DNA from 3 places in the Allobosea sp. 2KB_26 genome. Region 1 is predicted to be linked to each of the others. Evidence: predicted binding sites of a transcription regulator. Region 1 holds the regulator's gene; each other region holds the start of a gene.
What was found. Region 1 encodes PhoB, which activates phosphate uptake and scavenging genes when phosphate is short. Its sites were predicted from a motif close to TGTCATNNANCTGTCAT; they were not measured.

Region 2: AB4099_RS26810 (acid phosphatase) is a predicted target of PhoB. The motif match lies at 5,199-5,215, and genes of this name have one in related genera.
Region 3: pehA (phosphoric/sulfuric ester hydrolase PehA) is a predicted target of PhoB. The motif match lies at 2,124-2,140, and genes of this name have one in related genera.

Annotation. Positions count from the first base shown of each region.
Region 1 is NZ_JBFRHE010000004.1:478,249-488,442, reverse strand. It holds gene AB4099_RS15705 (DUF1801 domain-containing protein) at 66-482, opposite strand; gene greA (transcription elongation factor GreA) at 1,061-1,528, shown strand; gene AB4099_RS15695 (TIGR03862 family flavoprotein) at 1,538-2,755, opposite strand; gene AB4099_RS15690 (YnfA family protein) at 2,829-3,149, shown strand; gene phoB (phosphate regulon transcriptional regulator PhoB) at 3,254-3,952, opposite strand; gene phoU (phosphate signaling complex protein PhoU) at 3,986-4,705, opposite strand; gene pstB (phosphate ABC transporter ATP-binding protein PstB) at 4,754-5,554, opposite strand; gene pstA (phosphate ABC transporter permease PstA) at 5,599-6,486, opposite strand; gene pstC (phosphate ABC transporter permease subunit PstC) at 6,500-7,471, opposite strand; gene pstS (phosphate ABC transporter substrate-binding protein PstS) at 7,567-8,592, opposite strand; gene AB4099_RS15655 (ATP-binding protein) at 8,693-9,754, opposite strand.
Region 2 is NZ_JBFRHE010000013.1:51,280-61,473, forward strand. It holds gene AB4099_RS26780 (NAD/NADP octopine/nopaline dehydrogenase family protein) at 1-981, opposite strand, end outside; gene AB4099_RS26785 (helix-turn-helix domain-containing protein) at 1,103-1,699, opposite strand; gene AB4099_RS26790 (amino acid ABC transporter ATP-binding protein) at 1,709-2,437, opposite strand; gene AB4099_RS26795 (amino acid ABC transporter permease) at 2,434-3,090, opposite strand; gene AB4099_RS26800 (amino acid ABC transporter permease) at 3,087-3,806, opposite strand; gene AB4099_RS26805 (hypothetical protein) at 4,725-5,069, shown strand; gene AB4099_RS26810 (acid phosphatase) at 5,257-5,949, shown strand; gene AB4099_RS26815 (hypothetical protein) at 6,080-7,204, opposite strand; gene AB4099_RS26820 (helix-turn-helix transcriptional regulator) at 7,194-7,562, opposite strand; gene AB4099_RS26825 (nuclear transport factor 2 family protein) at 7,817-8,194, opposite strand; gene AB4099_RS26830 (P-loop NTPase family protein) at 8,213-8,731, opposite strand; gene AB4099_RS26835 (thiamine phosphate synthase) at 8,764-9,399, opposite strand; gene thiG (thiazole synthase) at 9,396-10,172, opposite strand; gene thiS (sulfur carrier protein ThiS) at 10,174-10,194, opposite strand, start outside.
Region 3 is NZ_JBFRHE010000007.1:190,992-201,185, reverse strand. It holds gene AB4099_RS20020 (ABC transporter substrate-binding protein) at 1-498, opposite strand, end outside; gene pehA (phosphoric/sulfuric ester hydrolase PehA) at 465-2,069, opposite strand; gene AB4099_RS20010 (hypothetical protein) at 2,471-2,704, opposite strand; gene AB4099_RS20005 (flavin reductase family protein) at 2,821-3,390, shown strand; gene AB4099_RS20000 (LLM class flavin-dependent oxidoreductase) at 3,443-4,447, shown strand; gene AB4099_RS19995 (LLM class flavin-dependent oxidoreductase) at 4,474-5,832, shown strand; gene AB4099_RS19990 (M20 aminoacylase family protein) at 5,845-7,038, shown strand; gene AB4099_RS19985 (GNAT family N-acetyltransferase) at 7,062-7,604, shown strand; gene AB4099_RS19980 (amino acid ABC transporter permease/ATP-binding protein) at 7,665-9,458, shown strand; gene AB4099_RS19975 (ABC transporter substrate-binding protein) at 9,547-10,194, shown strand, end outside.

The DNA.
Region 1 (10,194 bases):
CCTGAGCGGGCGCGATGGGCGTCCGGCCTTATCGCGCGCCTGCGCATGTCGAAACGGAGCGAGCCTTATCCGCGCGACTTGGTCTTGCCACGAGCGCGGGACGTATTCAGGGTCACGGCTGCGCGAATGAGAGCCTTCAATGCCCCTTCGTCAATCGTCTCGCCCTCATGGACGTCGATGGCACGCCTGGTGTTGCCGTCGAGACTGGAATTGAAGAGGCCTGATGGGTCGTCGAGCGAAGCCCCTTTGGCAAAGGTCAGCTTGACGACGCTCTTATAGGTCTCGCCGGTGCAGATCATTCCGTGGTGCGCCCACACGGGAACCCCTCGCCACTTCCACTCCTCGACGACCTCGGGATCGGCCTGCTTGATCCATGCGCGGAGCAGGGAGAGCATCGTGCCCCGCCAGTCTCCCAGCTCGCTGATCCGCTCGTCTATCATCTGGGACGGGGAGTTTTGGTTCTGGGACTCGCTCTGGCTCATGATCTTCCCTCGATGCTGCTGTTTCTTGGACGAGGCCACCGTCTGCTCGACATCGCGATACAGCCTCTCGAAGAGGCCGCTTCGGCCCGGCAAACGTTTGGGAGAGCACGCTGCGACGGCACGGGATCAGGACGCATAACTCTCTGGCTATTGGTCTGAATTCATAACCAATAGGATATGTGTCGGTCAATCGAGACCGTCACTCGCAACGATCCGTTGCCGCGTTTCCAGGACGATCCACTTCGGGTCTCGCGACACACGATCAGAGTGGCCGCGATGGAAAGTCTGGTGCGAGCGCAGAGCTTCTCGGGCATGGCTGCAACCTTCAAGCGAGACTGTGCTCGCTATCCCGGGGCAGCGGCGGCGCGATGGTTCCGCTCTCGATGGTGCGGCCGGACACGTCGGTGTAGACTGCCCGGGTCTTGTCTTCGGCAGTGCCTGATCCCCATCTCCAAGTGATCGCCGCTTCAGATTCCAGCATCGGGTTGGCGCTGCAGCACATGCAGCCGTGAGGACGTAACACTGAAAGCTGTGGTCCGGTTCGCCGGATGTGCCGAGATCAATAGGAGGAGGCCAGAATGACTCGCGCCTTCGTCAAGGAAGCCGAGGAAAGAGGGACCCTGGACGAGCTGCCAGACCGGCCAGTCTCGCCTCACCCGAACCTCGTGACGCCTGAAGGGCTCGCACAGATCGAGGCCCAGCTGGCGCGCTGGCATGACGAACACGCGGCGGCGCTGGCTGGAGGCGACCGCACCGAGATCGCTCAGACGCGGCGCGAGTTCCGCTACTGGACCGCGCGGCGCGCCAGCGCCAAGCTGGCCCCTGCGCAGGAAAGGCACGACATCGTCCGCTTCGGCTCGACAGTGACGATCCGCCGGGCCGACGGGCGCAAGCAGAACTGGCGACTGGTCGGCGAGGACGAGGCCGATCCGGCGCGGGGAACGCTGCCCTATGTCGCGCCGTTGGCGAGCGCGCTGATGGGCAAGGGCATTGGCGAGAGCGTCAGCATCGGCGTTGAGGCGGTCGAGATCATCGCAATCGCCTGAGGCGATCGTTCAGCTTTCCGCGAGCCAGGCCTGAATCCCTGCTGCAGCTGCGACTCCGGTCGCGAAACAGGCCTGCAGCAGATAGCCGCCGGTCGGCGCCTCCCAATCCAGCATCTCGCCTGCGACAAAGGTACCGGGCAAGCGTTTCAGCATGAAGCCTTCCTCGACCTCGGCCGCGGCGACGCCACCGGCGGTGGAGATCGCCCGCTCGATCGGTCTGAGACCGGTGAGCACCAGAGGTGCGGCCTTGATCAGTGCGGCCAGCCTCTCCGCGTCTTGGGGAAGTGGCCCCTTCGCCGCTTCGCGCAGCAGCGCAATCGCGGATGGAGCAAGACCTGCAGCCTTGCGCAGATGATTGCTCAGCGTCACGCCCTTGCGACGATGCGCGAGCCGCTGGACCAGCAGCGCCGCCTCGTGATCGGGCCGCAGATCGACGGTGATGACCGCCCTGCCCTCGCGCAGGATCGTCTCGCGGATCGGGGCAGAGAGTGCATAGACCGCCCCGCCTTCCAGACCCGCCGCATCGATCATCGCCTCGCCGGGCACGGATTGGCCGCCGAAGCTCAGGACGATCCGTTTCAGCGGCACGCCGGCAAAACGCTCGCGCATGGTCTGCGACCAATCGACCGTAAAGCCGCCATTGGATGGGCGCAGCGGCGCAATCGCAATGCCGCGCGCTGCCAGCAAAGTCGCCCAGGCGCCATCGGACCCTAGCCGCGGCCAACTTGCGCCGCCGAGCGCGAGCAGCGTCGCGTCGTGCTTCGCCTCGAAATCGGCGCCATCGCGGCTCCGGAACGTCAGAACGCCCGCTTCGCTCCAGCCGGTCCAGCGCTGCCCAGGCGCGAAGGCGACGCCGAGACCATCGAGCCGGCGCAGCCAGGCACGAAGCAGGGGGGAAGCCTTCATGGCGCGAGGGAAGACACGCCCGCTGCTGCCGACGAACGTGTCCTGCCCGAGCGCATCGGCCCAGTCGCGCAGGGATTGCGGCGGGAAGGCACGAATGGCCGGCTCCAGCCAGGTTCGGGCATCGCGATAGCGGGCCAGGAAGCTGTCGAGCGGTTCGGAATGGGTGAGGTTCAACCCGCCGCGCCCGGCCAGCAGGAATTTGCGAGCCGGCGAGGGCATGCGATCGTAGATCGTGACCGCATGGCCGGCCACTGCGAGGCGCTCGGCCGCAATCAGCCCGGACGGCCCTGCTCCGATGATGGCGATGTGATGTGAGGACATCGGTCCGGCTTGCCGTCCGCGCGGCCTGCGGTCAAGGGTAATCCCGCCGCGCGGGCCATCGATAGGACGAACCATGCCGACCATCGCCGCCTATCTTGGCGCAGCCATTCTCGAAATCGCCGGCTGTTTCGCGTTCTGGGGCTGGCTCCGGCTCGGCAAGCCGATCTGGTGGATCGTGCCCGGACTGGTTTGCCTCGCCCTGTTCGCCTGGCTGCTGACGCTGGCGGAGAGCGAAATGGCCGGACGCGCCTATGCCGCCTATGGCGGCATCTATATCGTGAGTTCGCTCGCCTGGCTCTGGGTCGTCGAGGGCTTTCGCCCCGACCGCTGGGACATTGCCGGCGGGCTGATCTGCCTCGCCGGCGCGGCGGTCATCATCGCAGGGCCGCGCTAGAGTATCGGCCCGAAAAGTGGATTGCGGCTTTCGGGAAAGCCGATGCAAACATAGACGATCAGATCATCGCGCCGGGTTCGATATCCGGCCCGACGATCCAAGTCTCAGCTCCGCGCAAAGGTCTCGTCGAAGGCGTAGCCGGCGCCACGAACGGTCCGCAGCGGATCCTTGGCGTTGTCGGGGGTGATCGCCTTGCGCAGGCGGCCGACATGGACGTCGACAGTGCGCTCGTCGATATAGACATCGCGACCCCAGACCGCGTCGAGCAGCTGGGCGCGGGAATAGACCCGACCCGGCGCCTGCATCAGGAACTCGAGCAGGCGGAACTCGGTCGGGCCGAGATGCAACTCGCTCCCTGAGCGGCGGACACGGCGGGTGGTGCGGTCGAGTTCAAGATCGCCGGCGGCCAGCAGCCCGGCAACATGACCCGGCTTGGCGCGGCGCAGCAGCGCCTGGATGCGCGCGATCAGCTCGGGCAGCGAGAAAGGCTTGACGACATAGTCGTCAGCCCCGGTGGCAAGGCCGCGCACACGCTCGGTCTCCTCGCCGCGGGCCGTGAGCATGATGATCGGCACTCGCTCGGTATCGCGACGGGTCCGCAGCCGCCGGCAGAGCTCAATGCCGGAAAGGCCCGGTAGCATCCAGTCGAGCAGCACGAGGTCCGGCGTATGATCGCGCAGATGCAGCTCGGCATCGTCGCCACGCGCTACGCTATCGACCTCGAAGCCTTCGGCCTCGAGATTGTAGCGCAGCAGCAGGGTCAACGGCTCTTCGTCCTCAACGATCAGGATGCGTGCAGGCATGTCTCACTCGGTCCCAAAGGTGTCGGGCGCCGGTCACTCACCGGTGGCGGCGTCCAGAAGAATGTTGGTGGTGTCGAGCTTCGGACGGGCTGCGTCCAAGGCTTCGCCCGTGACGAGATAGTGGATCGTCTCGGCGATGTTGGTGGTGTGGTCGCCGATACGCTCGACATTCTTCGCGCAGAACAGGAGATGCGTGCAGAAGGTGATGTTGCGCGGGTCTTCCATCATATAGGTGAGCAGCTCGCGGAAGAGCGAGGTATAGAGCGCGTCGATCTCGTCGTCTCGGCGCCAGACCTCCATGGCCTTCTGCTCATTGCTGACGGCATAGGCATCGAGCACGTCCTTGAGCTGGGCCTGAACCAGGCGGCTCATATGCTCGAGGCCGACGACCGCACGCGACGGCGGCTGGAACTGGCCGGAGATCGCAACGGCGCGCTTGGCGATATTCTTGGCGAGATCGCCGACACGCTCGATATCGGCGGCGATGCGAATGGCGGAGATCAGCTCGCGCAGGTCGTTGGCGAGCGGCTGGCGCCGGGCGATGGTGAGGACCGCCTTCTCCTCGACCTCACGCTGCAGGTTGTCGAGGCGCTGGTCGGCGCTGATGACCTTCTGTGCCAATCCGGTATCACGGCGCACCAGGGCGACCGTCGAATCGCCGAGCATGCGCTCCGACATGCCCCCCATCTCGGCAAGGCTGCGGCGGATCCCCTCGAGATCGGCGTCATATGAGCGGACGATGTGATCAGTCATCGCGGCGTGTCCTTTGTCGGCAAAGCAGTTGGAAGGCTTGGTACCGTTTCAGCCGAAGCGACCGGTGACGTAATCCTGCGTCTGCTTCTTGTGCGGGTTCATGAAGATGGTGTTGGTGGCGTCGAACTCGATCACCTCGCCCAGATACATGAAGGCGGTGTACTGCGAGATGCGCGCCGCCTGCTGCATGTTGTGGGTGACGATGACGATGGTGAAGTCGGTCTTGAGCTGCTCGAGCAGGTCCTCGATCTTGCCGGTCGAGATCGGATCAAGCGCCGAGGTCGGCTCATCGAACAGGATCACTTCCGGCTTCTGGGCGATGGTACGCGCAATACAGAGGCGTTGCTGCTGGCCGCCGGACAGGCCCATGCCGGAGGTCTTCAGCTTGTCCTTGACCTCGTCCCAGAGGGCAGAGCGGCGCAGCGCACCTTCGACGCGGTCGTCGAGTTCGGACTTCGGCGGCTTCTCATAGAGGCGGATGCCGAATGCGACATTGTCGTAGATCGACATCGGGAAGGGCGTCGGCTTCTGGAACACCATGCCGACGCGCGAGCGCAGCTCGTTCACATCGATATCGTTGCTGATGACGTTGCGGCCGTCGAGCAGGATCTCGCCGGTGGCGCGCTGCTCCGGATAGAGTGAATAGATCCGGTTGAAGATGCGCAGCAGGGTCGACTTGCCGCAGCCCGACGGCCCGATCAGGGCGGTGACATGGCGGTCCCGGAAGTCGAGATTGATGTTCTTCAGCGCCTTGTGCTCGCCGTAGTAGAAATCGAGGTTCTTGACCGCGATCCGGACGGGGGCCTCGGCATCAAGCGCTTGCGGGCTCAGTTCCAGCGTCGAAAGCATCGACTTGTTCCTTCAGATCGAACGCGACGAGGGTTTAAGGCCGTTCATTTGCCGCCCCGCACGATACGGCGGGCGATAAGCGAGAGGCACAGGATCGAGACGGTGATGATCAGCGAACCGGCCCAGGCGAGCTGCTGCCAGTTCTCATAAGGGGCGGAGGCGAACTGGTAGATCGTCACCGGCAGGTTGGAGACGCCGCCGACGAGGGTGGGCGAGAACCAGAAATTGTTGTTCAGCGCAGTGAAGATCAGCGGCGCCGTTTCGCCGGCGATGCGCGCCAGGGCCAGCAGGATACCGGTGACCATACCGGATTTCGCCGCCCGCCAGGTCACGCTGGTGATGACGACCGAAGGCGGGGCGCCCAGCGCAGCACCGGCTTCGCGCAACGAGCTCGGCACGAGGCGCAGCATGTCCTCGGTGGTGCGCACGATCACCGGGATCGCGATGATGCCCAGCGCGACGCCGCCGGCCCAGCCGGAATAGCCGCGGAACGGCTCGACCAGGATGACGTAGACGAAGAGGCCGATCAGGATCGACGGTGCCGAGAGCAGGATGTCGTTGATGAAACGGATCAGATCCGCGAGCTTCGAGCCCTTGCCGTATTCGGCAAGATAGGTGCCGGCGAGCACGCCCACCGGCGTCGCCACGGCGATGCCGAGGAAGGTCAGCACGATCGAGCCGACAATGGCGTTGGCAAGGCCGCCCCCCTCGCTGCCGGGACCGGGCGTGACCTGGGTGAAGGTCGCGACGGAGAGCCCGCCGATCCCCTTCACGAGCAGCATGCCGAGAATCCAGAACAGCACGAAGATGGCGAGAAGGGTGAAGCTGGTGGCGATGATTTTCATCGCCCGATCGGCGGTGCGGCGCGCGGGACGGACACGGCCCCAGACCTGATGAGGCGTCGTGGCGGGCGGGGTGACGGCGCTGTTCATGGCCAGGCTCCGCTCAGAAGGACTTGACGCGCGCGACAAGGATACGCGCGATCACGAGGACGACGAAGGTGACGAAGAAGAGGATACAGCCAAGCGCGATCAGCGCGTTGAGCTGCAGGCCCATCGCCTCGTTGAATTCGTTGGCGATGCGCGAGGCGATGGTCGAGCCGGGATCCATGATCGAGGCCGAAAGCCGGTTGGCGTTGCCGACGACGAAGGTCACCGCCATGGTCTCGCCAAGCGCGCGGCCAAGACCGAGCATGATGGCGCCGATGATCGAGACGCCGGCCTGCGGCACCAGCACATGGCGCACGACCTCCCAGGTCGTGGCGCCGATGCCATAGGCGCTCTCACGCAGTACGGACGGGATCTGCTCCAGCATGTCGCGGGTGATCGAGGCAATGAAGGGGATGATCATGAAGGCGAGGATGATGCCGGCCGTCAGGATGCCGAGGCCCGAGGGCGAGCGCGAGTAGAGCACGGTGCCGACCAGCGGAATGCCTTCGACGATGTTCGAGACCGGGATCTGCACATAGGCCGCGAAGAGCGGCACGAAGACGAAGAGACCCCACATGCCGTAAATGATCGAGGGCACGGCAGCGAGCAGCTCGATCGTCGTCGAGACCGGGCGCTTGAACCAGGGCGGCGCGAGCTGGGTGAGGTAGACGGCGATGCCGAGCGAGAGCGGTACGCCAAGGACCAGCGCGATCAGCGCGGTCGACAAGGTGCCGACGATGGCGGGCCAGGCGCCATACTGCTCATTCTGGGTATCCCAGACGCTGGACGTGATGAAACCAAGGCCGAATTCGCGGAAGGCAGGCCAGCCGCCGATGATCATCGAGGCGATGATGCCTGCGAGCAGCACCAGCACGAAGAGCGCAGCGGCCCGGCTGGCATTGCGGAAGACAATGTCGAAGGTGCCCTTTGGAGTGCGGCGAATGGCAGGCGCACCGGGCGCGGCCATCTGGTCTGTCACGGCAGCCATCCGTGGTTACTCCGGTCGCATAAGAAGCACGAGGAAACGGGTCTCACAAAGTCGAACGCGAGGCGGGAACTGCCCGCCTCGCGCCATAGCATGGATCAGAAGATCGGCTTGCCGGCCGGGTCGGTGACGCCCTTCCAGGCGGCGCGGACCTGATCCTTGACGTTGGCCGGGAGCGGCACGTAGTCGAGATCGAGCGCGAGCTTGTCGCCGTTCTTGTAGGCCCAGTCGACGAATTTCAGCGCGGACTGCACCTCTTCCGGCTTCTCCGGCTTGGCATGCACGAGCAGGAAGGTGGCGGAGGTGATCGGCCAGGCCTGGGCGCCCTTCTGGTTGTTCAGCGAGATGCCGAAGCCGGGAGCCTCGTTCCAGTTCGCATTGGCGGCAGCGGCCTGGAAGGACTTGTCGTCCGGAGCCGGGAACTGGCCTTCGGCATTCTCGACCAGCGCATGGGCCAGCTTGTTCTGCTTGGCATAGGCGTATTCGACATAGCCGATCGAGTTCGCGACCTGCTTGACGGAGGCCGAGACGCCCTCATTGCCCTTGCCGCCGATGCCGACCGGCCACTGCACGGCGGTGTTGGTGCCGATCTTCGACTTCCAGTCCGGCGAAACGCGCGAGAGATAGTCGGTGAAGACGAAGGTCGTGCCCGAGCCGTCCGAACGATAGACCGGGTTGATGTTGGCGTCAGGCAGGGTCAGGCCGGCATTGATGGCGACGATCTTGGGGTCGTTCCACTTCTTGATGGTGCCCTGATAGATGTCGGCGATGATCGCGCCGGTGAGCTTCAGCTTGCCCGGCTCGACGCCGGCAATGTTGACGGCCGGAACGACGCCGCCCATGACGGTCGGGAACTGGATCAGGCCGTCCTTGGTCAGGTCCTCGCCCTTGAGCGGGGCATCGGTCGCACCGAACGCAACCGTCTTGGCCTTGATCTGCCGGATACCGCCGCCCGAGCCGATCGACTGATAGTTGAGACCGATATTGGTCTCCTTCTTATAAGCTTCAGCCCATTTCGAGTAGATCGGGAAAGGGAAGGTCGCGCCCGCGCCGGTGATGTCAGCGGCCTGGGCAACGCCGGCCAGGCCGATCGTCGCAGCCGCGAGAATGAGAATTTTGCGCATTAGAGGAGTCCTCGTCTGGGTCGCAGTCTTTAGCAGCCCCGCTAGAACACCTTCCATATGACAGACAGATGACAGACCGTCACGTTCGCCGTCACATTGGTCAGGATGGGCTCCGCATCATCGCGCCGAGGCGCGGCAGGATCGCCTTGAAGAGCGCACCCTTGCCGTACTCGCTCTCGATGGTGAGACGGCCGCGATGGCGTAGCACGATGTGCTTGACGATGGCGAGACCGAGGCCCGTGCCGCCGGCCTCGCGGCTCGCGGCCGTGTCGACCCGATAGAAGCGTTCGGTGAGGCGGGGCAGATGCTCGGGCGGGATGCCCGGCCCATCGTCACGAACGCTGACGCTGGCTTCGCTCACGCCCTCGACCACATTGATCGCAACCACGCCGCCCTCGCGGCCATATTTGATGGCGTTCTCGACGAGATTCTCCATCAACCGCAACAGCTCGTCGCGGTCCCCCGCGACCTGGACCGGCTGGGGCGGCGTCTCGAGCTTCAACGTCACCTTGCGCCCGCGTGCCATCAGGGTGAGCGAGTCGACGATCTCGCGCGAAATCGCGGAGAGATCGACAGGCGTGTCCGGTGCGAGATGGGCGCGCAGCTCGATGCGCGAGAGCGAAAGCAGATCGTCGACCAACCGCGCCATGCGCAGGCCCTGCTCGCGCATGATGGCGAGGAAACGGTCGCGCGCGCCGGTATCGTTGCGCGCCGGCCCCTGCAGGGTCTCGACGAAGCCGAGAAGCGAGGCGAGCGGCGTGCGCAATTCGTGGCTGGCATTCGCCACGAAATCGACGCGCATGCGTTCTGTGACGCGCAGCTCACTCAGATCCTCGAAGGTCAGCACCACGGGATTACGCCAGACGCCGCCGGTCAGCGCCGCGATGTGGATCCGGAAGGTGCGCTCGACCGGCACGCGCTCGATCAGCTCGATGACCCGGCGCCCTCCGCGGCGCGAAACCTGCTCGATCGCGTCGATCAGGTCGGGGTCGCGCAGGACGAGCGTCAGCGACTGGCCGCGTTCGAGCGCTGGAATGAGCGCACGCATCGCCGGGCTCAGCGCCTGCGCCACACCCTGCGCATCGAGCAGCACCACGGCGGCCCCCAGCGCCTCGATCAGCGCTGCAGTGGCCGGCGCGTGGGGATCGACGACATCGACCATGTGAACATGCCTATCAGGAGGAAGCTGGCGCCCTCATAGGGGGTGGCACGCACTCTGCCAATCGCTCCGGGCGAGATGCCCCGCACTTGCGAGGCCTCCCAGAGCGTGCAGCGACAGCGCGGGCGAAAGCCATGCCATCCCGGATCTCAGCAGGAGCGAGAATGTGCTCGGGTGATCACTATCGGCAACGCGCTAGGCGCCGTGGAGGTCGAGGCTGTCTTGACCACGGTCGGGATTGCGACCGGCCTTCTCGCTCAGATCAGGAATGTATCTCCAGCCAATTATTGCCTCTTGATTGAGGCATTCTCGAACATGGAAAGGATCCGAATGATGATGCTCACCCGACAGAATGATGACCCTCGACCTGGCCAGCCATCTTTTGGCCTTTTAACGACACTATTCGGACATGGAACTGCTCGGCCAGACCAAGAATCTGGTGG
Region 2 (10,194 bases), on a different contig from region 1:
GTCGCGACCATAGGCCGCCGAGAGCATGGTCAGTCCAGCCTCGTGCAGCGTCGCGGGCTGCCCGGCGAGCCGCCCGAGCAGGACCGTCGGCAGCAGGCCGAAGGGCGCATCCTCGAGCACATAGCGGCTGGTCAGGGTCGCCGGGCCGAAGCCGCCATTGCCGCGTTGATGCAGCTCCGCATTCATCTCGGCGATGCTCGCGACCGGCAGCTGGTAGGAAAAGGCATAGTGCTCCTTGATCGTCCGCACCGAGACGTCAAAAGCCTGCGCGATCGCCAGCCGCTCCGCGTCGAGCAGCTCCATCACGCGACCGACCGCCGGCGTGACGTTCTCGGCCTGCCCCCAGCGTTCGCCGCGCTCCATCCGGGTGAGGTTGAACAGCGCGATCGCAAGATGGTTCTGCGGGTTGAGATTGCTGAGCGCGATCGCGAGCAGCCCGTCGCGCTTGACGAAGCGATCGCCGAACAGGGCGGTGCAAAGCGCGTGGCCCTCGTCGAGCCCGGATTCCGGCACGGTCGCGATATCGATCTTCGAGCGCAGCGAATTGACCGCGGCCTCGGTCGGCGACGCCCTGCGCCCCGTCGTCAGCGTCGTGCCCCAGGCGATGATCGGCGCGCGAATGCCGCGCTCGGCCAGGAGCCGCGAGAGATAGAGCGCCCCGAAGGAGGCGTGCGAGCTGATGATGACCGGCTGCCCCTCGCGCAGATGCTCGGCGGTCGCCTCCAGCGCCATCTTGTGGGCGTTGCCCGGCATGGCCAGCATCACCACGTCGGAGCTGGTGACGGCCTCCTTCGCACTCTGGGCGATGCGGGGATGGAAACTGGTCTCGATCGCGCCGCTGGCCCGCAAGGGAGCCCCCGCCGCCAGCTCGACCGTGCCGCGGCCGGAGGGCGACCAGAGCATGGGATCATGCCCGCAGATTGAAAGCTGGGCGGCTGCGCCATAGGCGGCGGCGCCTGCTCCAAGGATACTCACGCGCATGGGATCTGGGCCTTTGGATCGGGGGACGAAAAGGGGCGGCAGCGAACCGGCGCGAACGCAGGCACCTGCCATGGTGCGTGCGTCGCCGCGGGGTCGATTAATCCGCTATAGTGGAACACGCTCAAGTAGAACCTCGCTCCTGCCTGACCTTCTGGTAGAGCAGAACCATCAGCCCACGGGCCGGCTGACCGAGCTCGTTGCAGATCGAGTGGGGCACATCGACGGGATAGCGTGCGGTCTCGCCGGCCTTGACCGGATAGCGCGAGGTCCCGCTTGCGATGACGAACTGGCCCGACAGGACCGTGAAATGTTCGACCGCGCCCGGTGCATGCGCGGCGCTGTCGAGCCGGCCATGGCCGGCAATCTCGACATCGTACCATTCGACAGTGCCGGCCAGGCTCGGCGGGCTGAGGATGCGCAGCTGGCAGGAGCCGTCGGCACTGCGGATCTCAGGCGTATGCTCCGGCGGAACGATCTCGATCGCGCTGCCGCCAGGGGAGGATTCGCTGCCTTGAAGGAGTGCGGAAATTTCGATCTGCAGCCCTCGCGTCAGGCTCCAGAGCACCGCGAAGGTCGGGTTGGCCTCGCCCCGCTCGATCTGCGACAGCATCGATTTCGAGACGCCGGAGACGGCTGCGAGCTGCTGCAGGGTCAACCCCCGCGCCTTGCGCTGGCGCTGGAGGATCGGTCCGATCTGGGGGGCGCTCAGCTCTGTCATGCCGGCGGCCTAGTGCGTCAGGACCTTGGTCAGGAACTGTTTGGCGCGCTCGGTCGCCGGGGCGGTGAAGAACTGCGCCTTGGGCGTGTCTTCGAGAATCTCGCCGCCATCCATGAACAGCACCCGGTCGGCGACGCGCTGCGCGAAGCCCATCTCATGCGTCACGACCATCATGGTCATGCCTTCGAGCGCCAGCTCCTGCATCACCTCCAGCACCTCGTTGATCATTTCGGGATCGAGCGCCGAGGTCGGCTCGTCGAACAGCATGGCGGCCGGGTCCATGGCGAGCGCACGCGCGATGCCGACGCGCTGCTGCTGTCCTCCGGAGAGCTGGCTCGGCCGGCTCGTCATCTTGCTGCCGAGCCCGACCCGCATCAGGATCTTCTCCGAGCGTTCGTCGGCTTCGGCCCGGGAGCGCTTCAGAACATGGATCTGCGCCAGGCTGACATTCTCCAGCGCGGTCATGTGCGGATAGAGCTCGAAGCTCTGGAAGACCATGCCGATGCGCGAGCGCAGGGCCGGCAGATCGGTCTTGGAATCCGAAACCGAGACGCCGTTGACGGTGATCGTGCCACGCTCGAACGGCACGAGACCGTTGACGCATTTGATCAGGGTGCTCTTGCCCGAGCCCGACGGGCCGCAGATCACCACGACCTCGCCCTGCCGGACCGTTGCCGAGCAGCCGCGCAGGATCTGCAGCTTGCCATAGGATTTGTGCACGTCCTCGACGGCGATCATGTCGTGCGGCCCTTCCTGTAGAACTCGACCGCCTTCGTCGCCGACAGGCAGATGATGAGGTAGACGACGGCGACCAGCGTATACATTTCGGTCGGCCGGCCATCGCGCGAGGCGACGATGCTGGCTGTCGTCAGGAAATCGTGCAGCGCCACGACATAGACCAGGGACGTGTCCTGGAAGACGATGACGATCTGGTTCAGGACGAGCGGCATCATCGCGCGCAGGGCCTGCGGCATGACGATATGGCGCATCACCTGGCCGCGACGCAGGCCGGTGGCGAGGCCGGCCTCGGCCTGCCCCTTGCGGACATTGGCGATGCCCGCGCGGATGATCTCGCAATAGAAGGCGGCCTCGAACATCACGAAGGCGATCAGCGCCGACATCAGCGAGCCGATCGGCCGGCCGATCGCCAGCGGGATCAGGAAATAGAACCAGAACAGCACCAGCACGAGCGGCAGGGAGCGCATGACGGTGACATAGGCCGCAGCCGGCACCGCAATGAAGCGGTGGGTCGACAGCCGCATCAGGGCGAGGCCGAAGCCGAGGACCAGCCCACCCACGGTCGCGACCAGCACGAGCAGGGCACTGAGCGCCATGCCCTCGGCGAGGAAGCTCCAGGAACGGGCGATGACGCCCCAGTCGAAATCGTTCATGTCGCGGCCTTCCGCAGGGCCGAGCCGCCGATGCGGTCGTCGATGAAGCGCATCAGCGCCGTCACGCACAAGCCGATGACGAGATAGCCGACCGTGGCGAAGGTGAAGGCCTCGAGCCCCTGGAAGGTATAGTTCTCGACATGGCGGCTCTGCGCCGTCAGTTCGAGGACACCGATCGTCAGGCTCAGCGATGACAGCTTGATCGTGATCAGGAATTCGGAGGTCAGCGGCCCGACGATGGCGCGAAGACCGAGCGGCAGCACGACCAGCCGAAAGGCCTGCACGGGACGAAGCCCCGTCGCCAGCGCAGCCGGCAGCAACGGATTGCCGACCGCCTCGATCCCGGCCCGGACCTGCTCGGCGACGCGCGATCCGGCAAACAGGCCGATCGCGACGACGGCGGTGACGAATTCAGGATAGGGCAGATCGCGCTTCAGCCAGAGCCCGATGGATTCGGGCACGATCTCGGGCAGCACGAAGAACCAGAGGAAGAGCTGGACCAGCGGCGGGATATTGCGAAAGACATCGATATAGATGCCGGCGACCAGGCGGGCGCCGCGGGCCGGCAGGCTGCGCGCAATGCCGACGCCAAGACCGATCGTCAGCGCCAGGACCCAGCTGACCAGGCTGATGGCGAGCGTCCATTGCACGCCGCTCCACAGCCACTCCCAATAGGGCTCCTGCAGGAGGATGGACCAGTTCCAGCGGTAATTCATGCCGCGGGCGCACGGCTAAGCCGTGATCCAGGGACCGCTGCCATCCACCGAGTCCCCATCGAATCCCTCCCAAGATTCCACTATACCGGAATGATGAGATCGGCCGTCGGGGATTGTCAACAGGCGGTCATGATATTGAGCCATGCGACGCGAGACTGGCCAGGGCGATGACCGGCCAGCTGCCATGCAGAATCCGTGGGGCGCGGATATCCTGTGCTTCCAGCGGCCGGAGTGCCCTCCTGGGCCGGCAGTTCACGAACCTCTCCCCTCATTGCACGGCGGAGGAGCCCTGTGCTGAAACCGACCGGTTCGCGATCATCGGCCTCGAACGCTTCGGGATGCGCCAAACAGTCCGGCCCGTCGGCGATCCCAGCGAGGCGCGGGACTGGCGCGACACCATCGCCAACAAGCCGTGTCGACCGCCTTCACGGCGCACCGACGGCCCTGGCCAAGACGAGCAAGCACCGGCGGAAACCGCAGTCTGCGCGTCCGAACCGGGGCACAATGAAGGCCGGCGCGCGAGGCCGCCGGTGGCAGCCTCGCGCGCCTTCTGGACGACCCCGGAACGTTCGGGGCATGATCAAATCGAAATTGGAAATGAACGATCGATATCAGGCGATAAAATACGCTCTACTGAATCACGTTGAATATCAACAATATGATAATATAATCACAGTAATTTATGCTTCTATCAATATATGCAGTAAGTAATATGTACCATATGAAGATCTATTCTTTCTACCCCTCGTTTTGCCCCCCATTTGAAATTGCCGCCCAGCACCATTGTCGAACTGTCCCAGCCCGTATGTGATGAAGATCACATACGGGCTCGGGTTTTTCAGGTGCCACAGACGGGTGAGACAGTGCGGCTGAGCCTGCCTGCCATCCTGGCTTCAACCTCGATCGGGAGAGATTGGAATGTCAGGCCGGTCGCTCCAAAGGCCCTTGTTCTTGCCCTTGTTCTCGTTGGCATGCGTCGCCTTGGTGGCGGCGACCTCTGCGATCGCGGCGGACGCCCCGCAGCACAGGACATTTCAATCGCGGACCTGCCCGGTCTGGGACAAGGACCTGCATCACCTGCTCGACTGGAGCGAGGCGTTCGGCATCCACACGCCTGAACTGCGCCTGAGCGTTCGCGCAGAAGCCCTCAAGCTTCGGGAAAGATGCCTGCGCGATCTCAGCATGGCCTCGCTCAATCGCTACGTCATGCTGATGAAGCTGCTTTACGATGACGAAGCGGACGAGGTGGAATCCTACGATTGAGACGCAAAGGACGCTGGAGACAAAGTGCACCCCTCGGCGAGCGCGGCACTCCCCTGGCGCACGTGGTTCGAGACGTCGCCACTGGGGGCACCGACGGAAGGCGAGATGGCCTCGCGGCGGGAGATTGGCTTACATCACACTGTCATAATTCAGGAGCGTCGATCCCTGGCCAACAGGGACCGCAACCATGCGCCATATAGCATTCGCTCTTCTGACAGCCGCCACGCTGGCCTTCTCTCCCGTTCATGCCGAGGATGCGAAACCCTTCGCGACCGGCAAGACGATCGACCTCACAGCCGTCCTGAAGCCGCCCCCGGCGCCGGACTCGGTCCAGACGAAGGCCGAGATCGGTGAGGTCCTCACCATTCAGGTGACGCGCACGCCTGAGATGGAAGCGCAGGCCCAGGCCGATGCCGTCGAGGATGTCTGGCGCTTTTCCGACGTGATGGGCCCGGCCTTCAAGACTGAAGCGCTGCCGATCTTCTCGGCCTTCTTCGATCGGATCGTGGCGACTGAGGGCGCCGTGGTCGATCCGGCCAAGGACAGCTGGAAGCGGCCGCGGCCGCATCAGGCGAGTCCGTTGGTCAAGCCTGTCGTGAAGACCTCGAACTCCGGCGCCTATCCCTCCGGCCACACCACCGTCGGGACCTTGATGGGCATCGTGCTGTCGAACATGGTTCCGGAAAAGCGCGCCGAGATCATGGACAGGGCCTGGGTCTATGGCTGGAACCGCGTGATCGGCGGCATCCATTATCGCTCCGATATCGAAGCCGGCCGCATTGCAGGCTCGGTCATCGCTGCGCGCATCTTGGAGCAGCAGGATTTTCAGACCGAGTTCACCGCCGCCAAGGCAGAGCTGCGCAAGGTGCTTGGCCTCTGAGCGATCAGCGAGAAACGGGTTCGGCGGCGGGTCTCTCCCCTTCCGAATCCGCGCCTTGCCGATCGGCCAGCAGACGTAGCCGTCACAGCGCTGTCCAAGAAGAGCCCCGGCAGCGCGGCATCAAGCTGCTTTACGATGACGAAGCGGACGAGGTGGGATCCAACGATTGAGACGGCGCCGATCTGGCTCCGTCCTGGCGACCGGCATCGCTGCGTGCAGCGTCCCGCTCGGCCGGCACGACGACCCACTCCAGTGGATCATGCTCCATCGCGCGCACGACGATCGACCAGGCAGCGCTGTTCCATCTGGCCCCCCTCCTTGTCGTCCTGGCCAACTCGGCGCCCACGAGCATCGGGTTGACGACCGGTCCTTCAAGCAGTCGCCAGACCTCGTACATCTCGCGCCACAGCGTTTGAGAACTGCTCTCGGGACCTGGCACGCTGCGACGGATCAGCTTGACCACCAGCGACCATAGTTCGTTGATCACGACGAGGGTGTAGATGCCCAACAGCCATATGCCGGTTGTTGTCCAATCGAAGTGGAAGGCCGCCCCTATCCCCAACAGAGGCACAACGATAAAAAAAGCGGCAGACGCCAGCTGCAGCTGGAATTCGGCCTTCCATTTGAGATTCCGGAGTTCCTCGAGGTTGCCGCGGGCCCTCAAATAGCGACGCCGGCGCCATGGGTCCCCCGGTTCTTCTGCTTTCTTCACCGCTTCCCCGAACCTAGACAGTTCGTGCGTCACGATCGCATCGACGAGCATCCAATCGAGGACAGGGTGCCGCATCCACGGTTGCGCCAGATAGTCTGCGACGCAGCTGTTGAACTGGTCCTCGCGGAGCGAGGTCTGATAGCGGCTTTCGTAGCCCTCCACGTATCCGCGGCCCGGATCGCGCCGCTGCCACATCACACGCTCGGCAGCCTTCCGGGCCTGGTCTTCAGCCGGGCTGCCCCACCACCGATGTTTGCCGTCGCTCAGCGCCGCCTGCGCCCTCCTGAGGACTGTGTACGACTGATGAAGACGCTCCGAATATGCCGAGCCGTCGCCGCCTGTCTTGATCGTTTCGGCAAGCGCCCGGGTGGCGAGCTGTGTCATGAGCCAGCGCATCTGATGCCCGTCGAAATCCTCCCCGGGCGAAAGGCGGATGTCGATCCATCGAGTTGTGTAGGCGATTGCCTCCGGCACCGACAGCGCTTCGCCCCGGCCGGACGGGATCGGCACGGGCCTATATTGCGGCAGGATGTCAGCGCTCAAGTCGTTGCACCAAATCCGGGGGGACGCCGACAGGGATGGGCGGCAGCATGTTGACGCCGCGCTCGCGGGCGACTGAGCGGAGCTCCCGCGGCGCCATGCCGAAGCGCTCCTTGAAGGCGCGGCTGAACTGCGCCTCGCTGGCGCGATCGTCGCCGTTGATCGCCTCATGGTAGCGCTGCATCCGGCGTAGCGCTTCCGCCCCCGCAAACATCTCCTGGCTCTGCGCGACGGACACGGCCGCCTCCTCGACAGTCATCAGGCGCCCCTTGCCCGCTTTTCGCGTCGCCGGATCTGCTTCGCCGCACGCAGTATCAAAGGATAGCAGACGCAGCGTCAAGTACACCGCAATGTCCCACATTAGACTTCGTCCGTTTTGCTGCGACGGTCTTCGGCGCGGCGAAACTGCCGAGGTTTCATGCGCGACCATCTGCACCGTGCCTTGCGCCGGATGACGGCCCGGATCGAGCACGCACTTGAACGGCGCCGGGCTTGAGGCCGGGCTCGGCGTGGTGATGGCGATTGCGATTGTCCCTCCCGGGCGCAGCGGGAGGGACGATCGCGGATCTGGGTCAACACCGCCGGCGCGGCTCAAGCCCCCGCACGAAGCCCCCGTCAGGACGACTGGCCAGCAGGCGTCCCTTGGTGAAAGACCATCTGCCAGCGGCCCTCGATGAACCGCCAGATCGAGCTTCGCAGCGTATGCCGCTCCTCGCGGCCATTCGCGACGCGAAAACTCAGATAGGTCAGCAGGACCACATCATCGGCCAGGGATCGGAGAACGAAATCCCTGGCTGCCGGCACGTCGACCGTCTCGGCATTGCCCTCGGCAAGGCTTCGGATCACCTCGGCCTTCTCGTATACACCGCCTGATCGACCGAATTCGACGAAACCTTCCGCCAGAAGCCGATCAAGCGCTTCCGGAGACGCTCGAACCGCTGGCTTGAACAGCGCTTCCTCCAGTCCCCTGATCAGGTCGAGATCCTGTTTCACCCTGCCCTCCTGCCCGCCCTACGCAGCCGCCGCCGCATTCACGAACGCCGAGATCTGGCCGGCGTCGCGGAGATAGACCACCGGGATATGAGCGGCGGTCGCCACCCGCTCGCGCTCGATCTGCGGTCGCTTGTCCCTATCGAAGGCCCAGACATATCGGAGGAAGCCGAGGAACTCCGCGTTCAGCTTTTCGGTGCAGCCATCGGGGAGATCGGGCCGCGGCCGGTTCAGGATGCTGCGCCACAGGACGCGGGCCAGGCAGGTGGTCCGCGGGACGTCGAGCCAGATGACGATATCGGCGCGCGGCAGCCTCAATTCGAAGGTCTGGCTGGAGTAGTTGCCCTCGCAGATCCAAGCATCGCCGGACACGGCGTCCCGCACGCGATCCCGAAAGAGCCGGGGCTCGGCCTTCGTCCAGCCGGCCTCCCAGAACAGGCGGTCGAGATGCACGACCGGCAGCGCGAGGCGCTCGCCCAGTGCGCGCGCGAGCGTCGACTTGCCGCTGCCGGCATTCCCCAGGATCACGATCCGTCGCATTGGCGCAGGCCATTCCTCTCGTTTCGACCTGCTCATACACCAGGGCGTGGACTCATGAGCGCGCAGGCGCGAAGGCTGCGAATGGTCTTGGCCGTATCCACGGCTCGCATCACCTCCCCCATCACTGCAACTCCCACAGCACCAGCCTCGATACAGAGTGACGCGCGGTCGCAGGTGATGCCGCCAAGGGCCACGACCGGCAGGCCGATCGCCGCCCAGCGCCGCAGCACGGTCAGGCCCAAGGCCGGGCCATAGCCAGGCTTGCTCGCCGTCGCGAAGATCGGGCTCGCCGTGACATAATCGGCGCCTGCCGCTGCTGCCGCCCGGACATCGGCCTCGTCATGCGCGGAAACGCCGATCAGCGCGGAGACGCCGAGCACGGCGCGGGCCGCGGAGATCGCTCCAGCCGATTGCAGATGGACGCCCCGCGCCCCGACCCGGGCGGCGAGATCAACATCACCGCCGATCGTCAGGACCGCATCCGCCATGCTCACGAGCTCATGCAGCTGCAGCGCCAGGCTGCGGCGTTCCGCCTGATCGAGATCGCGATCGCGCAGCCAGATCCAGCGTGCCCCGCCGGCGAGCGCCGCAGAGACAAGCTGCGGCAAGGGCTTCACGGCCTGATGCCGGTCGGTGACGACGAGCAGCCGGTCGGGCAGCCTGTTCACGAACCCACAAGCCCGAGCTGGGGGCTGGACGGCTGAGCCCGCCCACGCCGCGGAATGCGCCCCGCCAGGCGGGCGTTCCAGCCGGCCTCGACGGCGTGACGCATGGCGAGTGCCATTCGCACGGGATCATCGGCCTTGGCGACGGCGGTGTTGAGCAGAACCCCGCTCGCGCCGCATTCCATGGCGATCACGGCGTCGGAGGCGGTGCCGATGCCGGCATCGACGATCACGGGCACGGGCGAGCGTGCACAGATCAGCTCGAGATTGGCTGGATTGGCGACGCCCATGCCCGAGCCGATCAGCGACCCCATCGGCATCACGGCGGCGGCTCCGAGATCAGCCAGGCGCGCGCAGATGACCGGATCGTCGTTGCAATAGGGCAGCACGACGAACCCCTTGTCGACAAGTTGGCGCGTCGCCTCCAGCAACTCGCCAACATCGGGATAGAGCGTCTCGCGATCGCCGATCACCTCGAGCTTGATCCAGTTGGTGCCGAGCGCCTCGCGTGCAAGCTCGGCGGTGAGGATCGCGTCGCGCGCGGTCTCGCAGCCTGCCGTGTTGGGCAGGAAGCGGCGGCCGGCAAGCAGGCGCAGCGTGTCGGAGCCATGGCCCTGCAGCGAAATGCGACGCACGGAGAGCGTGACAAGGTCCGAACCGCTGGCCTTGATGGCATCGACCATGATGCGCTGGCTCGGATAGCCGGCCGTGCCAATGAGGAGCCGCGACGACAATGACGTGCCGGCGATGGTAAGGGCCTCGATCGGGGTGTTCATGTCAGCCTCCCGCGAAGGCACG
Region 3 (10,194 bases), on a different contig from region 1:
CGGCCAGGAGCGGCGCGCCACCGCCGGCACTTCGGCCGGCAGTTCCTTGTTGGCGCGGCCGCCCCCGACGACGAAGTCGACGGAGATCGTCTTGCCTTGCGACGGCTGCGTGTCGCCGAACATGCGCTGCCTGCTGAAGGAGAACGCGACATCCTCCGCCGTCAGCTCATCGCCGTTGTGGAACTTCACGCCGCGGCGCAGCTTGAGCTCGACAGTCTTGTCGTCGATGCGCTTCCACTCGGTGGCGAGACCCGGAACCGTCTCGAGATTGCCGAGCCAGTTGCGGCCGATCAGCCCCTCCCAGATCGACGAGAAGAAGACGCGTTCGCCGACATTGGACTGCTCGCGCAGCACGTCGAGCGTGTTGGAATTGGCGATCTTCTGCACCGCGATGGTGATCGAGGGCCGGTTGTCGGCCTGGGCGATCGCAAAGCGCGGCAGAATGAGGGCCGAGCCGCCGAGCGCTATTGCGCTGCGACGCGTGAAGGAACCGACCATTGTTCATCTCCTGAAGGGGTGGCGTTGGGATCGCGCTCCTCGAGCCCGCGCGGGCCGGAGCGGAAATGGGTCAGGGTCCGGTCGGCATGGATCAGCCGCCAGGACAGCGCCTTCTGGGCATAGTCACGCACCAGGGCGGCATAGGCCGGGTCCTCGGCCAGATTGACGAACTGGTGCGGATCCTTGCCGAGGTCGAAGAAGAGCGGCGGCAGCGCGGCGAAATGGACGTATTTATAGTGCTCGTCCTGGATCACGCAGAGGCTGGACTGATCCATGTGGAGGCCCAGAACCTGCTCCGGCTGGGAGTAGTGCACGTCGCGGAAATCGTATTCGTAGTGCAGTTCGCTGCGCCAATCCGCCGGCCTGCCCTCGCTGAGGAACGGCATGACCGAGCGCCCGTCGCAGGCGCGCGGCGCCTCGCCCCCGAGCCAGTCGAGAATGGTCGGCATCACGTCGACGCTCTCGGTGAAGGAGGTCTCGATTGCACCGCGACGCTCGTCCGCTCCGCGCGGGTCCTTCACCACCAGCGGAATGCGGAAGCTCTCGTCGTTGAAGCCGATCTTGCCGAGCAGGTGGTGGTCGCCGAGCTGCTCGCCATGATCGCTGGTGAAGACTATCAGAGTGTCGTCCCACTGCCCGGTCTCGTCGAGATAGGCGAAGACCCTGCCGAGGCAGTCGTCGATCTCGGTGATCAGGCCGCAATAGGTCGCCCGCATCTGGCGGATTTCGGCCTCGTCCAAGGTCGCGCCCGAGCCTTCCGCCCCGTGGAAGAAGGAGCCGCGCTTGATCGAGTCGATGTAGAACTTGGTCAGCGGATGCTGAGCCGCCTCGGCTTCCGGCGATTCCGCCCGCACCAGTCCGGGCATATCCTCCGGACGGTACATCGCGTGATAGGGCGCCGGCGCAACGAAGGGCGGATGCGGGCGATAATAGCCGAGATGCAGGAAGAACGGCCTGCCGGCGCGCCCCTTGAGATAGGTCAGCGCACGCTCGGTGAAGAAGGTCGAGTCGGAGAACTCCTTGGGGATTCGCGATGGCTTGTCGGTTGCGCCCGGCACCGAGTCCTCGCCCTCCGGCAGCCAGATATCCTCGCGCTTTTCCGGCAGCTCGAAGCCGTTCTGCGCCACCCAGCCGAAATAGCCATCCATATTGGGCTCGAAGGCGCCGACCGAACGGAAACCGTCCATCAGGTCGCCGAGCACCAGGAAGCGCGGGTCGCTCTTCGAGGTCGCGCGCGGATCGGGCGTCGTCGTGGTGTAGCCGACCAACGCGGGATCATAACCGATGGCGCGCAGCGCCTTGCCGAGATTGAAATGGCGCTGGTCGAGCGGCACCGTGTTTTGCACGGCGCGGTGGTTCATCAGGTAAAGGCCGGTGAGCAGGCTGGCCCGGGCCGGACCGCAAGGCACGCAGGCCGTGACATGGTTGCGGAAGGTCACGCCCTCCGCGCAAAGGCGATCGAGATTCGGCGTCTTCAGGAAGGGATCGCGCCCCTCGGCCCGCATCAGATGCGGTATGAAATCGGCGCGCCATTGGTCGACGACGATCAGGAGAACATTCTGGCGTTTCATTCTCGGCAATCCAGCTGTGAGGCCGCCTGCCTAGGTCGCCTGGATGACGCCGGGATGACTGTTGGATGAAAGCCAGGGCAGCCATCTCGCGAGTGTTCGCCAAGCTGGAATGGTGACCTTGCGTCTCTTCCCAGCGCGCTGACCAAGGCGGGATGCCCCGCAGGTCACGTACGTCCAGCGCATGAGGCAAAGCCTTTCGAGCACCTCGCCGTCCAGAGGCGTTTATCCCGGTTCGAGAGCGATCTTTGAAAAGACGTTTCATTGACCGAAGCGGCATGATGCAGAATGATCATAGTATCGACAGTGTCGATCGCGGGATTTTCTGGAGCAGCTTGCACCGCGTCACCAAAGCTAAAAGCACCACGAATGCATTCGTGGGCTCCCGATTGCTGGAGACACGTTCATGACTGAATCAACATCGAAGAAAATTCCACTTTATCTTCATGAAACTGCACCTGATCGGGCGCATCGATGTTGAACACTCCTGCGTGCCGGGCCTGAACGGCACCGCGCCCCGCTCCTCCTGATCCCGCGTGGGTAACGCCGCTCAGCTCGGCCGCGGCGGAGCCATGCCGAACACCGTCGACCCCCGGATTGGGGTCAGACAGCGTTCTGGCCCGCTCGGAACGTCCCACCACCCCTCTTTTCGGCTCGGCCGCTGGCCGGCTCGATCGGCGAACGCACGGCTTGATCAACAGCCGTCGCGAGATCGCTGCGTCCAAACCCGCCCGCATGGCTTGAAGGATTCCCCATGAGCATCGTCACGCGCTTGCCGACAGCTTCGCCCCCGGTTCGCGACGAAGCAGCCGCATTCCGTGCCGCTTTCCGCCACCTCGCTGGCGGGGTCAGTGTCATCACGACCGGCGCAGGCGAGGATCGGACCGGCCTTACGGCGACCTCGGTCGCCTCGCTCTCGGCCGAGCCTCCGACCGTCATGTTCGGACTCAACCGCACATCGTCGAGCTATCCGACCCTGCAGCGGTACCGCACCTTCGGCATCAACTTCCTGAATGCGGCGCAGAAGCAGATCGCGGATCGCTTCGCCGGACGGAACGGCGAGAAGGGCGCCGAGCGCTTCCGGCACGCCGAATGGACCACCGCCGTAACCGGCGCCCCGCTCCTGGTCGGCGCGCTCGCCTCCCTCGATTGCGAAGTCGAGGAACTGATCGAGCGCCATTCCCACAGCATCATCATCGGCCGCGTGCGGGCCGTCAGATTCGGCGCCGACGAAGCGGCCCTCGTCTACTGGCGCGGCGACTACGAGCGCCTCGGCTGGATGGCGGACGAGGCCGCGGCGGCGCTCGGCCTGCGGGCGCTCTGATTCCACCCGCCCCAAACCCGCACGCAGACCTGCATTCACGAAGGCCGCTCCAATGACCTATCGCCTCAGCCTGCTCGAAAAGAGCCCCGTCTTCGACGGCGAGACCGGCAGCATCGCGCTGGCCCGCTCGGTCGCACTCGCTCAGAATGCGGAGCGCTGGGGCTATCACCGCTTCTGGGTCGCCGAGCATCATGGCATGGCGGGCGTCGCCAGTTCCTCTCCGGAAGTGCTGGCGGCCTATATCCTGGCCAGCACCTCGCGCATTCGGGTCGGGTCGGGCGGCGTCCTTCTGCAGCATTACAGCCCCTACAAGGTGGCGGAGAACTTCCACGTCCTCGCCTCACTCGCACCGGGCCGGGTCGATCTCGGCATCGGCAAGGCGCCGGGCGGACTGCCACTGGCGACGCGCGCGCTGCAATGGGGACATGATCCCGCCGTCCGGCGCGAGTTCGGCACGCAGTTGCGCCAACTCGGCGCTTATCTCGATCACGGAACGGACGCTGGGCAGGCCCTCGACCGGCCCCTTGTAGCGCCAATCCCGCCCGAGGTGCCGCAGCGCTTCCTGCTCGGCGGCAGCCCGGAGAGCGCGCGACTTGCCGCCGAACAGGGCTGGCAGTTCGTCTTTGCCGGTCAGCTCAATGGCGATCACGCAGCGATCGAGGCAAGCATCGAGGCCTTCGCCAATGCAGGAGGCCCTGGCACGCCGCTCCTCGCGGTGACCGCGCTGGCCGCCGAGAGCAACGAGGAAGCCGAACGGATCGCGGACGGGCTGCAGATCGTGCGTCTCTACCTCGACGATGGTCAGGCTCTCAATGTCGGCAGCGAAGCGCAGGCCGCGGAATACGCCCGGCAAGCGGGGGTCACCTCCTACCGCACCGAGTTGCGCCGGCCGAGCATCGTCGCCGGCACGCCGGCTCGGGTCCGGCGCGAGCTCGATGCGCTGCACCGGCGCTTCGGCATCGCTGAATTCATCCTCGATACGCCGGCGGCCGCCCGGCAGCAGCGGCTCACGTCGATCGCGCTGCTCGCCGACGAAGTCCTGGCGGCCGCGGCCTGACCACTTTCTCCACCGGAGCACGTTCCATGAGCAAGAATCCCATCACGTTCGGCATCATGCTGCAGGGCCCGGGCAGCCATATGAACTCCTGGCGCCATCCCAGCAGCCCTGCCGATGCCAGCGTCAATTTCGACTTCTTCGTCCGCACCGCGCGCAAGGCGGAGGCTGCCGGCATCGCCTTCGCCTTCGTCGCCGACGGGCTCTACATCAACGACAAGTCGATCCCGCATTTCCTGAACCGCTTCGAGCCGCTGACGATCCTGTCGGCGTTGGCTGCTTCGACCAGCAAGCTCGGCCTCGTCGGCACCGTCTCGACCTCCTACAGCGATCCCTTCACCATCGCGCGCCAGTTCGGCTCGCTTGATCTGATCTCGGGCGGGCGCGCCGGCTGGAATGCGGTGACCTCGCCGCTCGAAGGCTCGGGCCGCAACTATAGTCGGCCGCATCCGGAGCATGCCCTCCGCTATGAGATCGCCACCGAATATCTCGATGTCATCAAGGGCCTTTGGGATTCCTGGGACGACGATGCCTTCCCGCGGGACCGCGAAAACGGCGTCTTCTTCGACAAGGCCAAGCTCCACACGCTGGGGCACAGGGGCCGCTTCTTCCAGGTCGAGGGGCCGCTGAACATTTCCCGCTCCGCGCAAGGGCAGCCGGTCGTCTTCCAGGCAGGCGCCTCTGACGCCGGGATCGGGCTTGCCGGCAAGCACGCCGATGCCGTCTTCAGCAACAATGTCGCGCTCGAGGAGGCGCAGGGCTTCTATCGCAGCATCAAGAACAGCGCCATCGCCCATGGCCGCAGCGCGAGCGACATCAAGGTCTTCCCGGGCATCGGCCCGATCGTGGGGGCGACCGAGCAGGAAGCCGAGGAGAAGTACCGCGCCATCCGCGATCTCGTCTCGATCGACGAGGCCCTGCTCTATCTCGGCCGCTTCTTCGACCATCACGATTTCAGCGCCTACCCGCTCGATCAGCCGTTCCCCGAACTGGGAGAGATCGGCAAAAACAGCTTCCGGTCGACCACCGACCGCATCAAGCGCAATGCGGCTTTGAAGGGCTTGAGCCTGCGCGAGGTCGCGCTCGAAGCCACCACACCGCGAACCGATTTCATCGGCACGGCCGAGACCGTCGCCGAGCGGATCATTCACCGTGTCGCGCAACAGGCGGCGGATGGCTTCATCCTGGGCTTCCCGGTGATCGCCGAAGGCTTCGACGATTTCGCCCGGCTCGTCATCCCGGTGCTCGAAGAGCGTGGCGTCTATGACCGAAGCTTGCCCGGCGCGACGCTGCGCGACCATCTCGGTTTGCCGCGCCGGGAAAGCCGCCATGCCGGCGCCCGCGAAGGCACGACGCGGCAGGCCGCGTTGACGCGGTCGGCCAGCTGAGGCGGCTGGGAGATGACCTTTCACACGCCCGGTCTCGGCCAGCCAGAGCGTGAAGACGCGGCGCGCGGCATCGCAGCCTTCGCCGATACCTTCATCGCATTGCGCCGCGACCTTCATCGCCACCCCGAGCTCGCCTTCGCGGAAAACCGGACCAGTGCGCTCGTCGCCGAGCATCTCGCGGGATGGGGCTACGAGGTTGCGACGGGGCTCGCCGGTACCGGCGTCGTGGCGACGCTCCGGCGCGGCAGCGGCGAGCGTAGCCTCGGCATCCGTGCCGATATGGACGCCCTGCCGATCCAGGAGGCAACGGGCCTGGCCCATGCCAGCATCCATGCCGGCGCGATGCATGCCTGCGGCCATGACGGGCATACCGCGATCCTGCTCGCGGCAGCGCGCTATCTCGCCGAAAGCGGGCGCTTCTCAGGCACGTTGACTCTGATCTTCCAACCGGCCGAGGAGATCGGCGCCGGCGCCCGCAAATTGATCGACGAGGGGCTGTTCGAGCGCTTCCCCTGCGACGCGGTCTTCGGCCTGCACAACTGGCCGGGCGTGCCCACCGGACAATTCGGCTTCATTGCCGGTCCGGCGATGGCTTCGGTCGATCAGGCGCAGATCACCGTGCTCGGCAAGGGGGGACACGGAGCCGCTCCGCATGAGACGGTCGACCCGGTCGTTGCCGCCGCCGCGGTGATCACGACGCTGCAGAGCGTGGTCTCCCGCAATATCGATCCGCTCGAGGCTGCCGTCGTCACGGTCGGCTCGATCCATGGCGGCACCGGCTCGAATGTCATCCCCGACAGCGTCGGGCTCAGGCTGACGATCCGCTCCTTCAGCAGCACGGTCCGCGAGCAGTTGCAGCAGCGCATTCCGGCGCTGGTGCGTGCCCAGGCCGAGAGCTTTGGTGCAAGGGCCGACGTCCGCTACCGGCTCGGCTTCCCCGCGCTGGTCAACCACGATGCGGAAACCGCCTTCGCACACGAGGTTGCGGTGGCGGCCTTTGGCGAAGAACGGATCGAGCGAGACTTCAGGCCCCGTACCGCCAGCGAGGATTTCGCCTTCATCTCGGAGGCGTGCCCCGGCAGCTACCTCTTCGTCGGCAACGGCTACAGCGCCCCCCTGCACAGCCCTCACTACGACTTCAACGACGCCATCCTGGCCCCAGCGGCGACCTACTGGGTCGCGCTGGCGCAGGCCTACCTCTCCTGAACCCGCCGGAAAGGCAGCCCATCATGGCCGACAGCTTCATTTACACCACCCCGCTCGACGCGCGCTCGCAGCCCTTGATCGAAGCGCTGACCTGGGAATATGCGACCCGCTATGGCAGCATTTTCGGAGAGCCGCCCGGCGCCGAAATGACCCGCTATCCAGCCGAGCTGTTCGCGCCGCCGGATGGCAATTTCGTGCTGCTCGTCCGCGATGGGCGCACCATCGGCGGCGGCGCCTTCAAGCGCTACGACAAGCATACCGCCGAGCTGAAGCGGATCTGGACCCATGCCGATTTCCGTCGGCAGGGGTTGGCCCGCAAGGTGGTCGAGGAGCTTGAAGCGCAGGCACAGCGCCAAGGCTACAGCAGGATCTACCTGACGACCGGATTCCGACAGCCCGAAGCCAAGGAATTGTACCTGCAGTCCGGCTATCGCCCGCTCTTCGATGTCACGGTCGATCCCGAGATCCATCTCAAGCTTCCTTTCGAAAAGGAACTCGGCCCGTTCACCGGGCATCTGCCACATGCGTCGGCCAGCGAACGGCCGGGTGCCGCCAGCGCGGCCTGAGCGCCTCCGAGCCGACAGACAGCGGGTCAGACCGCCCCCAGCCTCCCGACGAGACCTGCCATGACCCTGACCACTGATTTTCGCGCGCTTGATGCGCCGCCGCCGCAACCCGCGCGAAAGAGCGACTACGCGCATTATCGTATCGTGCCAGCGAAATACCCGGCGCGGACGGTCGGAACGGTGTTCTCGGTGATCGTGATCTTTGCGATCCTGAACTCGGTTCTGTCGAACCCACGCTGGGGCTGGGACGTCTTCGCCGAATGGTTCTTTGCCGAGCCCGTCCTGGCCGGCCTCGGGCGCACCCTGCTGCTGACCTTGCTCGGCGCCACCTTCGGCTTCCTGCTCGGCACGGCGCTGGCGCTGGCGCGGGTCTCCGGCTCGCCCCTGCTGGGCTCGCTCTCCTGGGGTTATGTCTGGCTCTTCCGCTCGATCCCGCTGATCGTGCTGCTGCTGGTGCTGAACAATCTGGGCTATCTCTACGAGACGATCACGCTCGGTGTACCGTTCACCGAGATTTCCTTCTTCAGCTACCAGACCACGCAGTTGCTCACGCCATTCGCGGCAGCCGTACTCGGGCTGGCGCTCAACCAGGCGGCCTTCTGCTCCGAGATCATTCGCGGCGGTATCCTCTCCGTCGATCAGGGTCAGTTGGAAGCCGCAGCCGCACTTGGCCTGCCGCGCTCACGCCAGGCCACGCGGATCATCCTGCCGCAGGCGATGCGCACCATCCTGCCGACTGGCTTCAACGAGATCATCGGTTTGGCCAAGGGCACCTCGATGGTCTACATCCTGGCTCTGCCGGAGCTGTTCTACACGATCCAGATCATCTATCGCCGCAATCTGGAGGTGATCCCTCTGCTGATGGTCGCGACCGTCTGGTATCTGGTCATCCTTAGCGTCCTGTCCTTCATCCAGCATCATATCGAGCGCTATTATTCGAAGGGCGCGCTACGCAATCCACCGCCATCCCTGATCGGCAATGCCCTTGCAAAGCTGCGTCGCTCGAGAGCAGTGCAGGCAGCGAGCACGACATCGGTTCCACTCCTTGTGCGGGACGCGGGCACGCCGGTGAGCTGGGCCTCATTGGCCCGCAGCGGTGGCGAGGTTCGCATCCAGGCCGTCAGCAAGAGTTTTGGCCCGCTCAAGGTGCTGGACGATGTCAGCCTCACCATCCCGCGCGGCAGCGTCACCGTCATCCTTGGCCAGTCGGGCTCAGGCAAATCGACCCTGCTGCGCGCCATCAATCATCTCGAACGCGTCGATGACGGTTTCGTCTCGATCGATGGCGAGCTGATCGGCTACCGCCAGGACGGCGACACGCTCTATGAGCTCAAGGAGACGGATATTCTCAAGCGCCGCGTCGATGTCGGCATGGTGTTCCAGAACTTCAACCTGTTCCCGCATCTGACCGCGCTCGAGAACGTCATCGAGGCGCCGATCACAGTGCGAAACATCGGCCGCGATGAGGCTGTCGCCCAGGCACGCGAACTGCTTGCCCGCGTCGGCCTCTCCGAGAAGGCCGAAGCCTATCCGCGCCAGCTTTCCGGCGGCCAGCAGCAGCGTGTTGCGATTGCCCGCGCCCTCGCACTTCGGCCGAAGGTCCTGCTCTTCGACGAGCCGACCTCGGCGCTCGATCCCGAGCTGGTCGGCGAGGTGCTCGACGTCATCAAGGAACTCGCGAGCTCCGGCACGACGCTGATCGTGGTCACCCATGAGATCGGTTTCGCCCGAGAGGTCGCCGACCGGGTGGTCTTCATGGAGCAGGGCCGCATTCTCGAAACCGGCTCGCCCGAGAAGGTCTTTGGGGCTCCCGACCACCCGCGTACCCGCGAGTTCCTCGCCAAGGTTCTCTAGCGCCTGGCCAGAACCGGCGAGCGCAGCGGGACCTGCGCTTCCCCGGATGATCCGAGCCTGTCCCGATCCCTCGCATGGAGTTTTCAGCATGGCCGCAAGGACCAGATCCCTTTCGCTCGGCTTCGGCGCGCTCGCCGCAGCGGCCGCCTTCCTCACCGTCCCTGCCATGGCCCAGCAGGTCTTCGATCTCAGCCCGGAACAACCCGGCCGCCCCCGTGCGGAGAGGAACGAGGAGGCGCTCAGGCTGGTCGGCAAGGACGCCAAATTCGCCAGGGATGGCGTCTTCACCGTCGCCATCGCCTCGCAGCGCCTCCCCTTCGGCGCCTATGGCACCGATACGCGTACGCTGGTCGGCTCCGAGCCCGACATCGCCCAGCTCGTCGCCGACAGTCTTGGCCGGAAGCTCGAGATCGTCAGTGTCGCCTGGGCCGACTGGCCGCTTGGCGTCGCCTCCGGCAAATACGACGCCGCAATCAGCAATGTGACCGTCACCGAGCAGCGCAAGGAGAAGTTCGACTTCTCCACCTATCGCAAGGATCTGCTCGGCTTCTACGTCAAAGCCAGCAACCCGATCACCATCACGGAGCCCAAGGACGTGGCCGGGCTCAAGGTCATCGTCGGCTCCGGCACCAACCAGGAGCAAATTCTGCTGCGTTGGAACGAGCAGAACCTCAAACAAGGCCTGAAACCGGTCGAAGTGCAGTATTACGACGACGACGTCGTGCTCTATCTCGCA